3 regions of the Paenibacillus sp. FSL R7-0331 genome follow, and region 2 is predicted to be linked to each of the others. Evidence: predicted binding sites of a transcription regulator. Region 2 holds the regulator's gene; each other region holds the start of a gene.
What was found. The regulator LexA, encoded in region 2, represses DNA repair genes until DNA is damaged. The targets are predictions, from matches to a motif close to CGAACATATGTTCG.
Positions count from the first base shown of each region.

Region 1 (3,243 bases), 190 kb from region 2:
TGCTGCTGCTTAACAACTTCCCGTTCCAGTTCGTCAGCATTCCGCTGGATGATATTGCAATCTGGGCGGCAGCACTGATTACGATTTATTCCGGGGTTGATTATTTTGTCAAAAATAAAGACCTGCTGGAGCTGCATAACGCTTAGCCGTAATCCGTAATTACTCATCCACATTAGCCTCAGGAGGAGAGAGCCAGCTATGAAAGCAGAAATAATTGCTGTCGGCACAGAGCTATTGCTCGGACAGATCGTTAACAGCAACGGACAGTTTTTATCGGTAGAACTGGCCGCAATGGGGATAGATGTCTATTTTCAGACTGTAGTCGGTGACAACAAGAGCCGGATTCAGGAGGCTATCGAAATTGCCCAGGGCCGGGCAGATATTATTCTGTTCACCGGAGGAATCGGGCCTACTGAAGATGATCTAACCAAAGATGCGCTGGCTGCGGCGCTGGGACGTACTCTTCATATCGACCAGCTGGCCATGGACCATGTTCAGCGCTTTTTTGATGAACGCAAAATAGTAATGACCGAAAACAACCGTAAGCAGGCTGTCATTATTGACGGAACAACGCCGCTTCCGAATGAAACCGGGCTGGCCGTGGGTCTTGCTTTTGCCCATGAGAGCAAATATTATATTGTCCTTCCCGGACCTCCGCGTGAGATGAAGCCGATGTTTACCGATAAGGCCAAGCCTTGGCTCCTGCAGCACGCGCTTACGACTGAAATGCCGATCTACTCCAAGATGCTTAAGTTTGCCGGTATCGGGGAGTCGCTGCTGGAGGACAAGCTGATTGATCTGATCCGCAGCCAGACGGACCCTACTATTGCGCCTTATGCCAAAGAAGGCGAGGTAACGGTCCGGATCTCTACCAAAGCACCTTCCGAACGTGAAGCTATGGAGAAGCTTGACGTGCTGGAGGCAAAAATTAAGGCAATTCTTCCTGAAAACATGTATGCCAATATTGACATGCCGCTCGAACAGCTGCTGGTGGACTGGATGGCAGATGCCGGACTTACACTCAGTGCTGCCGAAAGCTGTACCGGCGGTTTATTAATGGAGAGCATTACGAACATTCCGGGCAGCGCATCGATGTTCAAAGGCGGCATTGTCTGCTACTCCAACGAAATAAAGAAGAAGCTGCTGAATGTGCCTGCTTCCTACCTGGAGGGGCCTGATGCTGTAGGGGCTGTCAGCCGTGAGGTTGCAGAAGTGCTGGCTGATCAGGTCAGAATGCTGGGCGACAGCGACTTCGGATTGTCGGTTACCGGGGTTGCCGGGCCGGGGTATTCGGAGCGTAAGCCGGTCGGTCTGGTATTTGTCGGTCTGGCAGAGCGCGGACGTCCAACAGAGGTCTTTGAGCTTAACCTCAAGGGTACCCGCGAGAACATCCGGCTGCGCTCTGTAAAAGCGCTGCTGTACCGGCTGTGGCGCAGGCTTGAGGAACGTAAGGTGGACACTCCCCTCGAAGGATCAGCCTTGCAATAGCCTGTCAGGGCGTTATATAATTGGTAATACGGAAGAACCGTGGCATAGTGAACCTTTTGCTGCGGTTTTTTGTTTTTTTGTGAACGCGGCTCTATTGCCGGCGGCTCTCCTAAATGTGAGTCTGCTTCCCCGGATGGTTAATGACTATGTACAGTACATAATCAGGAGAGGAGGCTTACAATAAAAGGGAGTATTGCGCCTGCAGTCAAAAAAAACGAATGTATGTTCGAAAAAAAGCTTGGCAAGACCTCTAAAACACGCTATTATATTACTATAAACAAGTGAAGGAAGTGGTCTGATTGTCAGATCGTCGTGCTGCGCTGGATATGGCGCTTCGTCAAATAGAAAAACAATTTGGTAAAGGTTCGATCATGAAATTGGGTGAGTCCAATCACATGAAAGTGGAAGTTGTTCCTAGCGGTTCCTTGGCACTTGATATTGCCCTGGGCATAGGCGGACTTCCAAAAGGACGTATCATAGAAGTATATGGACCGGAATCCTCCGGTAAAACAACGGTTGCCCTGCATGCTATTGCAGAAGTACAGAGAGTTGGCGGACAAGCCGCCTTCATCGATGCAGAGCATGCGCTCGACCCTAAATATGCCAACGCGCTTGGCGTCAATATTGATGAGCTACTGCTGTCCCAGCCGGACACAGGCGAACAGGCGCTGGAAATTGCTGAAGCGCTCGTGCGCAGCGGTGCGGTAGATATCATCGTTGTTGACTCTGTAGCAGCTCTGGTGCCTAAGGCTGAAATTGAAGGCGACATGGGGGATTCCCACGTTGGTCTGCAGGCCCGTCTGATGTCTCAGGCTCTGCGTAAGCTCTCCGGCGCAATCAACAAATCCAACACCATCGCAATCTTCATCAACCAGCTGCGTGAGAAGATCGGTGTTATGTTCGGAAATCCCGAAACAACTCCGGGCGGACGGGCATTGAAGTTCTACTCCTCCGTACGTCTTGACGTACGCCGTGTTGAGAGCATCAAAATGGGTAATGATGTTGTCGGTAACCGTACCAAGATCAAAGTCGTGAAGAACAAGGTAGCTCCTCCGTTCAAACAGGCAGATGTTGATATTATGTACGGTGAAGGCATCTCCAAAGAAGGAAGCCTTGTCGATATCGGAACGGAAATGGATATTGTTAACAAGAGCGGAGCCTGGTATTCCTACGAAGGCGAACGTCTTGGACAAGGACGTGAGAATGCTAAGCAATTCCTTAAGGAACATCCGGAAATTGCCCTGGTAATCGAGAATAAGATCCGTGAAGCGAGCAACCTGACAACCATCGTTGCTGCACCAACGGAAGCTGAGGCTGCTGCAGAGAAAGAAGAAGAAGATAATCTGCTGCTTGAAATTGAATAAGACTTTACGCTAATATAGAGCGCCCTGTGTATGACTGCAGCAGGGCGCTTTTTTAGTAGTGAAGAAATAATAAGTTTTTCGGTTCCCGTGAAGCACTTGAATCAGTATCAATGAGAGACCCCGCTTTGTGGGGTTATTTTATCAAATTCTTTTATATACAGATAGAACACGAGGTGAAGTCAATACCATGGTTATTCAACTTAATCCTGAACCGGAAGAACAGGACGTGCAGGTGCTGGCCGGGTTCCCGGAAGGGGAGCTGCTGGAGATTACGAAGGTCGAGCGGCAGAAGAAAGCGGACCACCGCTATATTATACATTTTGGTGCTTATAACATGACTGTTCATGAGGATGTCATGATTAAATACCGCATGATCTCGGGCAATGCGTTC
Region 1 covers NZ_CP009284.1:4,127,547-4,130,789, reverse strand. The annotation lists gene pgsA (CDP-diacylglycerol--glycerol-3-phosphate 3-phosphatidyltransferase) at 1-146, shown strand, start outside; gene R70331_RS17485 (competence/damage-inducible protein A) at 199-1,488, shown strand; gene recA (recombinase RecA) at 1,788-2,852, shown strand; gene R70331_RS17475 (regulatory protein RecX) at 3,040-3,243, shown strand, end outside.
Region 1: the regulator LexA is predicted to act here: its motif matches at 1,704-1,717, upstream of recA (recombinase RecA).

Region 2 (3,243 bases):
GTGATGCGGATTTATTTGCTGCAGCGCTTGCTGAGGCGGATATATATGTATTGCAGGTGCAGGAGGGGAAGCCGCCGGTCTTTGCGGATTGTGCCGGTCCGCTGCAAAGATGGACACCCGAATACATAGAGCTGGGCGGTATGACCTACAGGCGTAAGGATTTTGAGTTCCGTGTGCGTATACCCGAAAAATAACAGCTGCCAATTCACACAGGCAGGAAGAGCCACTGCAGCATCTCTTATACTATAAAACAGTAAAAGAGGTGTTAATATGGCAGAAAGAGAACGCTTAAGAATCCGCAGAGCAATCCGTGTCCTGCTGGCGCAGCGGTCTATCCTTCTGGAGCGGCTTGAAGAAATTAACGAGAATCTGCGCAGATTGCCTAATCCCAGCCGGGCCAGACGTGAATTGCTGGCAGCAAGGGTGTCGATCCGGGAAGCCCTGCGCTTGAACCGAATCGCCATCAGACTTTTGCGCAGCGTGCTGTAGAACATCGCGAATATAGAAGAATAAGGGGCATCCCGCAAGCCGTAATATGGCTGCTCGGGATGCCCCTTGCTGTGTGCAATTACTGCCTGATAGTGACCCTTGTTCCGATGGAAACAAGGCGGGATAGGGCGAGTACGTCTTCGTTATACATCCGGATACAGCCGTGTGAGACCATATGGCCGATCGAGGCAGGGTCATTCGTGCCATGGATACCGTAATGGGGTTTGGACAATCCCATCCAAAAAGCACCGAACGGCCCGCCGGGATTAGGCTGCTTGTTAATAATGGTATACTCGCCTTCAGGTGAAGCAGTCAGCATCGTGCCAATCCCTACAGGGAAACCCCGCGTCACAATATCATTATCCAGGAGATACAGCATACGCTGCGACAGATCAACAATAATCCGGTAATTGGGCATAGTTATCAGCACTCCTTCTCATACCAGAATATGTGCGGAGTACGGATGCGGTTACCAGTGACGGATGGGGGCAGGAGTATCGGGGGCGGACAAGCTGTTAATCCAAATGATTAGGCAGGAAAAAGGCTGCTCCGCAATTATGCGGAGCAGCCTCAAGTGGAAAGAATTAGTGAATATCGCGGAAAAGTCCGATGACTCTGCCTAAAATGGTAACGCGGTTCAAGCGGAGCGGTTCATAAGCCGGATTCTCCGGCTGCAGGCGGATATGGTCACGTTCTTTATAGAAGGTCTTAACAGTAGCTTCATCTTCTTCAGTCATCGCTACAACGATATCCCCGTTGTCTGCCGTCTGCTGCTGGCGGACAATAACGTAGTCGCCGTCCATAATTCCGGCTTCCACCATGCTGTCTCCTAATACGGAGAGCATAAACACCTTGTTGTCACCGACATAATGGGTAGGCAGCGGGAAATAATCTTCAATATTCTCGGTAGCGGTAATCGGCACCCCGGCGGTGACTTTACCTACAACAGGAATGCGGGTAACCGTCTGTACGAACTGATGTACATTCTCTGAATCTTCCTGTCCAAGCAGCTCTATTGCGCGAGGCTTAGTAGGGTCACGGCGGATCAGGCCCTTCTTCTCGAGACGGTCCAGATGACCATGTACGGTTGAGCTGGAGGCAAGGCCCACGGCTTCCCCGATTTCACGGACGGACGGAGGATAACCCTTGCTGCGGACTTCGTTACGTATGAATTCCAGGATCGCCAGCTGACGACTCGAAATCTTTGACATTGGAATCAACCCCATATAGTATGTTTGGGAAAATTATAACATAGAACTTCCGTTCGTACAAACATAAGTTCTAACTATTTTTTAATAGCATTTGGATGCAACTGGCAGGGAGGCATAATAGATCCAAAGTAAAAAGGGGAACAATTGTTCGAAAAAATCTATTGATCAAAACACATGTTCGTGTTATAGTAATCTCAAATTTAAGAACAAGTGTTTGGAGGTCGATGAAATTGTTAAAATACAGTACTTACCGCAGCATCTATGATGAGACACATGAGGTTCAGACTGCCGATGCCTCTGTTTTAGAATATGTAACCCGCTTGAAGAATACATCAGCATCCCTATACGGGTCGCTGATGAGCCTGTTCAACGGAGGCCAACTGTTGAAGCTTGCCCTGATTCTGATGCTGGTGATTTCCGGCTTTACTGTGGTAGGCAATGTGTTTGCAGGTTCAGTATCCCCGATAACTCCGGCTGAACGTGTAGTCGTAGAACGCGGAGATTCACTGTGGAGCATTGCGCTTGAACATAAACCGTCGGAGATGAGGACGGTTGTATATATAGAAGGAATTAAGAAGGCAAGCGGGCTTTCGGGGAGCTCAATACGGGCCGGAGATGTGCTTACGCTGCCTGCATACTAATGGTTAGAGAGATTATAGTTACGACAGGAAGAGCTTTCAGGGAGGAGACCTTGACAAGCTCTTTTTCTCATGGCAAAGTTAGAATGAATTTAAAGGGAGGGGAACGCATTGAATATTGACGAATTGGTCGCACGCATCAATGAACTGGCACGCAAGCAGAAGAGCAGCGGCCTGAGTGAAGAGGAACTGGCCGAACGCGCCGAGCTCCGCGAGATTTATCTTGGCAACATCCGCAAGAACTTCCGTGCACAGCTGGATACGATTGAGATCGTGGACAACGATGATCAGGGCAACAAAGGGCTTACACATTAGTCCTGTGTCTTTGTCATAGATATTTTAGGATGACTAGGGGGAACTCACATGGCCCGTTCTTGGGAAAGAATGGTTCAACGCAACTCAAAGCAAGTTAATATGCAACGAAAGAAGCAAGGCAAGGAAACGATTTATGCTTCAAAATCATCGACAGCTGCAGGAAGCAGCGATATTTTCAAAGGACGCAACATTGTATTTCCTATCGTTCTGCTGCTGCTAGGTGTTATGTTCTGGGTAGTGGGTTCCATTGACGAAGCGAGAGGCCAGGGGATATTGGCTAACTGGCTGGGCGTTGTCCTCTACTTCTTACTGGCAGCCCTGATCTTCTTCCGCCGTCCTTATCTGAAGGTTGAGCGGGCCAGAGTTTCCACTATAAAATTTAATCGTGAGCGCTGGCTGCAGGCGGCAGAGATTGAGAAGATTATTCTGTCCCGCAGCATGGTTTCCCTCAAATATAAAGGCAAGCGCAAGCAGTGGGTGTTCTCCAGATTCCTGAACCGTTATGATACAGCGGCTATGGGAGCACGGCTGGAGCAGTTCGCCAAAGCGAATAATATCGAAGTAGTGCACGAATAGAAAGATAAGATAGA
Region 2 covers NZ_CP009284.1:3,937,776-3,941,018, reverse strand. The annotation lists gene R70331_RS16615 (hypothetical protein) at 1-194, shown strand, start outside; gene R70331_RS16610 (hypothetical protein) at 271-489, shown strand; gene R70331_RS16605 (L,D-transpeptidase) at 569-907, opposite strand; gene lexA (transcriptional repressor LexA) at 1,074-1,700, opposite strand; gene R70331_RS16595 (LysM peptidoglycan-binding domain-containing protein) at 1,931-2,341, shown strand; gene R70331_RS16590 (DUF896 domain-containing protein) at 2,450-2,653, shown strand; gene R70331_RS16585 (hypothetical protein) at 2,702-3,229, shown strand.

Region 3 (3,243 bases), 3.2 Mb from region 2:
CTTCTGCAGGGACTGGATCAGGAGCAGAAGCTGTCTTCCCTCATGTACCGGGAAATCATGCTGACGCGGATTAGAACAGCTCTCGGCTTCGATGCCGCCTGCTGCACAACCGTCGATCCGTCCACCTTGCTGACTACAGGCGCTGTTACCGAGCAGGGGCTGGAGTCCATTCACGGCTCCCTTCTCGACAATGAATATTTGCAGGATGACTATAACAAGTTCACTGAGCTGGCCCGGTCTGCCGCGCCTGTGCGGTCATTACGGGAAGCCACAGCCGGACGGCCGGAGCTGAGCCGGCGTTACCGCGGGGTGCTGCAGCCTGCGGGATTCGCAGACGAGCTCCGGGCCGCGCTAACGGCAGGAGGAGCCTGCTGGGGCTTCCTGATTCTGTTCCGCAGAGAGGGGCATAGGCCCTTTCAGCCGGAGGAGCTGCAATTAATCAGCAGCATTGCGCCGCTGATTGCCGGCCGTCTGAAGGCTATGTCACTAAGCCCTGCCTCTCAGACTGGCTCCGGTGTCCAGCCGGAGGAGGGAATTATTATCCTGGATGACCGGCTGGAGCCGGTAAGCCTTAATACGGGGGGACGCTACTGGCTGGAGCAGCTGCAGCAGATGGAACAGCAGCCGAAGCCCGGCCTGCCCGGTCCGGTCAGAGCGGTCTGCCTTAGGGCGCTCGGCGGGAGTTCGCCAGGCGGGGGTATTCCAGCCGAGAGTATGCCGGATGGGGAGCAGCCTGCTGTTAACGGACTGACGCACGAAGCGCAGCCTGCCACCGGCAACTCTTCAGCGGCAAAGCTGCGCTTCCGCGCTCTGGATGGCCGCTTCATGAACGTCACAGCCAGCAGACTGGAAGGCCCGTCCGGTCTGGTCCAGCTGGCCGTATCCATTACGGCAGCCAAGGCAGCTGATCTGCAGCCCCTGATTACTGAAGCCTACGGCTTTACGGACCGCGAGAAGGAGATTATCAGCCAGCTGTCCATGGGGCGGTCAACCAAAGAGCTCGCGCAGCTTCTGCATATTTCCGCCTACACGGTGCAGGATCATCTGAAGTCGATCTTCGCTAAAGCTGGGGTCAGCAGCCGCCGGGAGCTCATCTGGCTGCTCTACTCCAAATACCAATAATCCGGTATGCGCTGTTAACAACACAAAAGACGCCCGCAGGTAAGCCGTAGGACGGCTGCTTGGGGCGCCTTTTGTGGATTATCCGGACAAATATGCAAAAAAAGAAACCCCTCTTAGATAATCCGGAAGCCGGCCAGACTGTTGCCAGCCTATTTAAAGGAGAGGTTTGCTTGCTGATGATTCTTAATAAGTAAACGCCATACGGCCATGTCCTGATGAAGGTGCTTTTAACGGAACGCCTGAACAGTACCCGGACCTGCAACAACGTTTTATTTGCGCCTGGTCGCCTTCATCATCCGGTTGTACATAATCAGTGCAGCAATAATCATCGCAATCATCGCAATGCTGCCAGCCGACTCCTCTGTCATGCCGAACAACAGGCAGACTGTAGTTACCAGTGATCTCGTCACGAAGACAACCAGAATCAGCATAATCGGCCGCCAAATATTATATTTCCTCATTCCCGCAACACTCCCATTCTAATTTTAATCAAGCTCATTTTCTCTCTGTTAGTTGCTATTATAGCATAAGCAGGAATGCGGTTACATTTCACAGTCTCCTTATGTGCTAAAATCATCCCCGGTATTCCGAAAATAACGGCAGCTCAGTCCGTTAGAACTGTGCCGCAGGCTTTTTGCGAGTCATTATTTGGATTTTGACAGGAACATTTGTTCGGTATATACTTTCTTCAGGAGGAGTGTGTACCGATGGATATGATGGAGAAGCTAGAAATTTTGACAGAATCAGCCAAATATGATGTCGCCTGCACCTCAAGCGGCTCCAAGCGCTCCGGCCAGCCCGGAAGCCTCGGAAATGCGGTCAGCTTTGGAATCTGCCACAGCTTTGCCGCGGATGGACGCTGCATTTCGCTGCTTAAGGTGCTGATGACCAACGGCTGCATTTATGACTGCGCCTATTGCATTAACCGTAAGTCTAACCCTGTCCGGCGGGCTGCCTTTACTCCGCAGGAGATCGCCGATATTACCATGCAGTTCTACCGCCGCAATTATATAGAGGGGCTGTTCCTCAGCTCCGGTATTATGCGCAGCCCCGACTATACGACCGAGCAGCTGATTGCCGCGCTTGAGCTGCTGCGCAATGAGTATAAGTTCCGCGGTTATATTCATGTAAAAGCCATTCCCGGCGCAGATGACGCCCTGCTGTCCCGGCTGGGTATGCTCGCTGACCGCATGAGCGTCAACATTGAGCTGCCCTCCCAGGAGAGCCTGCAACGGCTGGCTCCGGACAAGAGCAAGCAGTCCATCCTGCAGCCGATGAACCTGATTAAGAACAAGATTACCGAGAACAGTACGGAGCTCGTTAAATATAGACATGCACCGCGCTTCGCACCTGCGGGCCAGAGCACCCAGATGATCATCGGCGCCACGCCGGATACCGATTACCAGATTCTGAACCTTACAGAGGGGCTGTATAAGAAATACAAGCTCAAGCGGATCTTCTATTCAGCCTATACCCCGGTAGTTGAAGACTCCCTGCTGCCCTCGCTGGATACCAAGCCGCCGCTGCTGCGCGAGCACCGGCTGTATCAGGCGGACTGGCTGCTGCGCTTCTACGGCTTCGAGGCCAAGGAGCTGCTCGACGAGGCCGCGCCCAACTTTAACCCCCTGCTCGATCCGAAATGCAGCTGGGCAATCAATCACCGGGAGCAGTTCCCGGTGGAGGTTAACCGCGCTCCGTATGAGATGCTGCTGCGCGTGCCCGGCATCGGTGTAAGAAGCGCCCAGCGGATCATCAAGGCCCGCCGGGCCGGAACGCTCGACTTCCATGCGCTGAAGAAGCTCGGCGTTGTGCTCAAGCGCGCCCAGTTCTTCATTACCTGCAAAGGCCGGCCGCTGGAAGGACTTAAGGTTGGCGAGCACACGCTGCTCCGCTCGCTGATGTCCGGGCAGGAGCTGGCCAAGTTCCAGCAGCCGGAGATCGAGCAGCTCTCCTTCTTCGACGACAGCTATCTGGCCGCGCTGCCGGAAGCAGGGCGGGCCGCATCCTTCAGCTACGGAGGCTAAACGCCATGTTTAAGACGACCTCCCTGGCTTATTCCTATGACGGCAGCTTTGAAGGGCTGCTGTGCTGTGTGTTCGAGAGCTACCAGTGGAAGGAAAC
Region 3 covers NZ_CP009284.1:202,801-206,043, reverse strand. The annotation lists gene R70331_RS00975 (LuxR C-terminal-related transcriptional regulator) at 1-1,122, shown strand, start outside; gene R70331_RS00970 (hypothetical protein) at 1,392-1,583, opposite strand; gene R70331_RS00965 (putative DNA modification/repair radical SAM protein) at 1,830-3,146, shown strand; gene R70331_RS00960 (TIGR03915 family putative DNA repair protein) at 3,152-3,243, shown strand, end outside.
Region 3: the regulator LexA is predicted to act here: its motif matches at 1,784-1,797, upstream of R70331_RS00965 (putative DNA modification/repair radical SAM protein).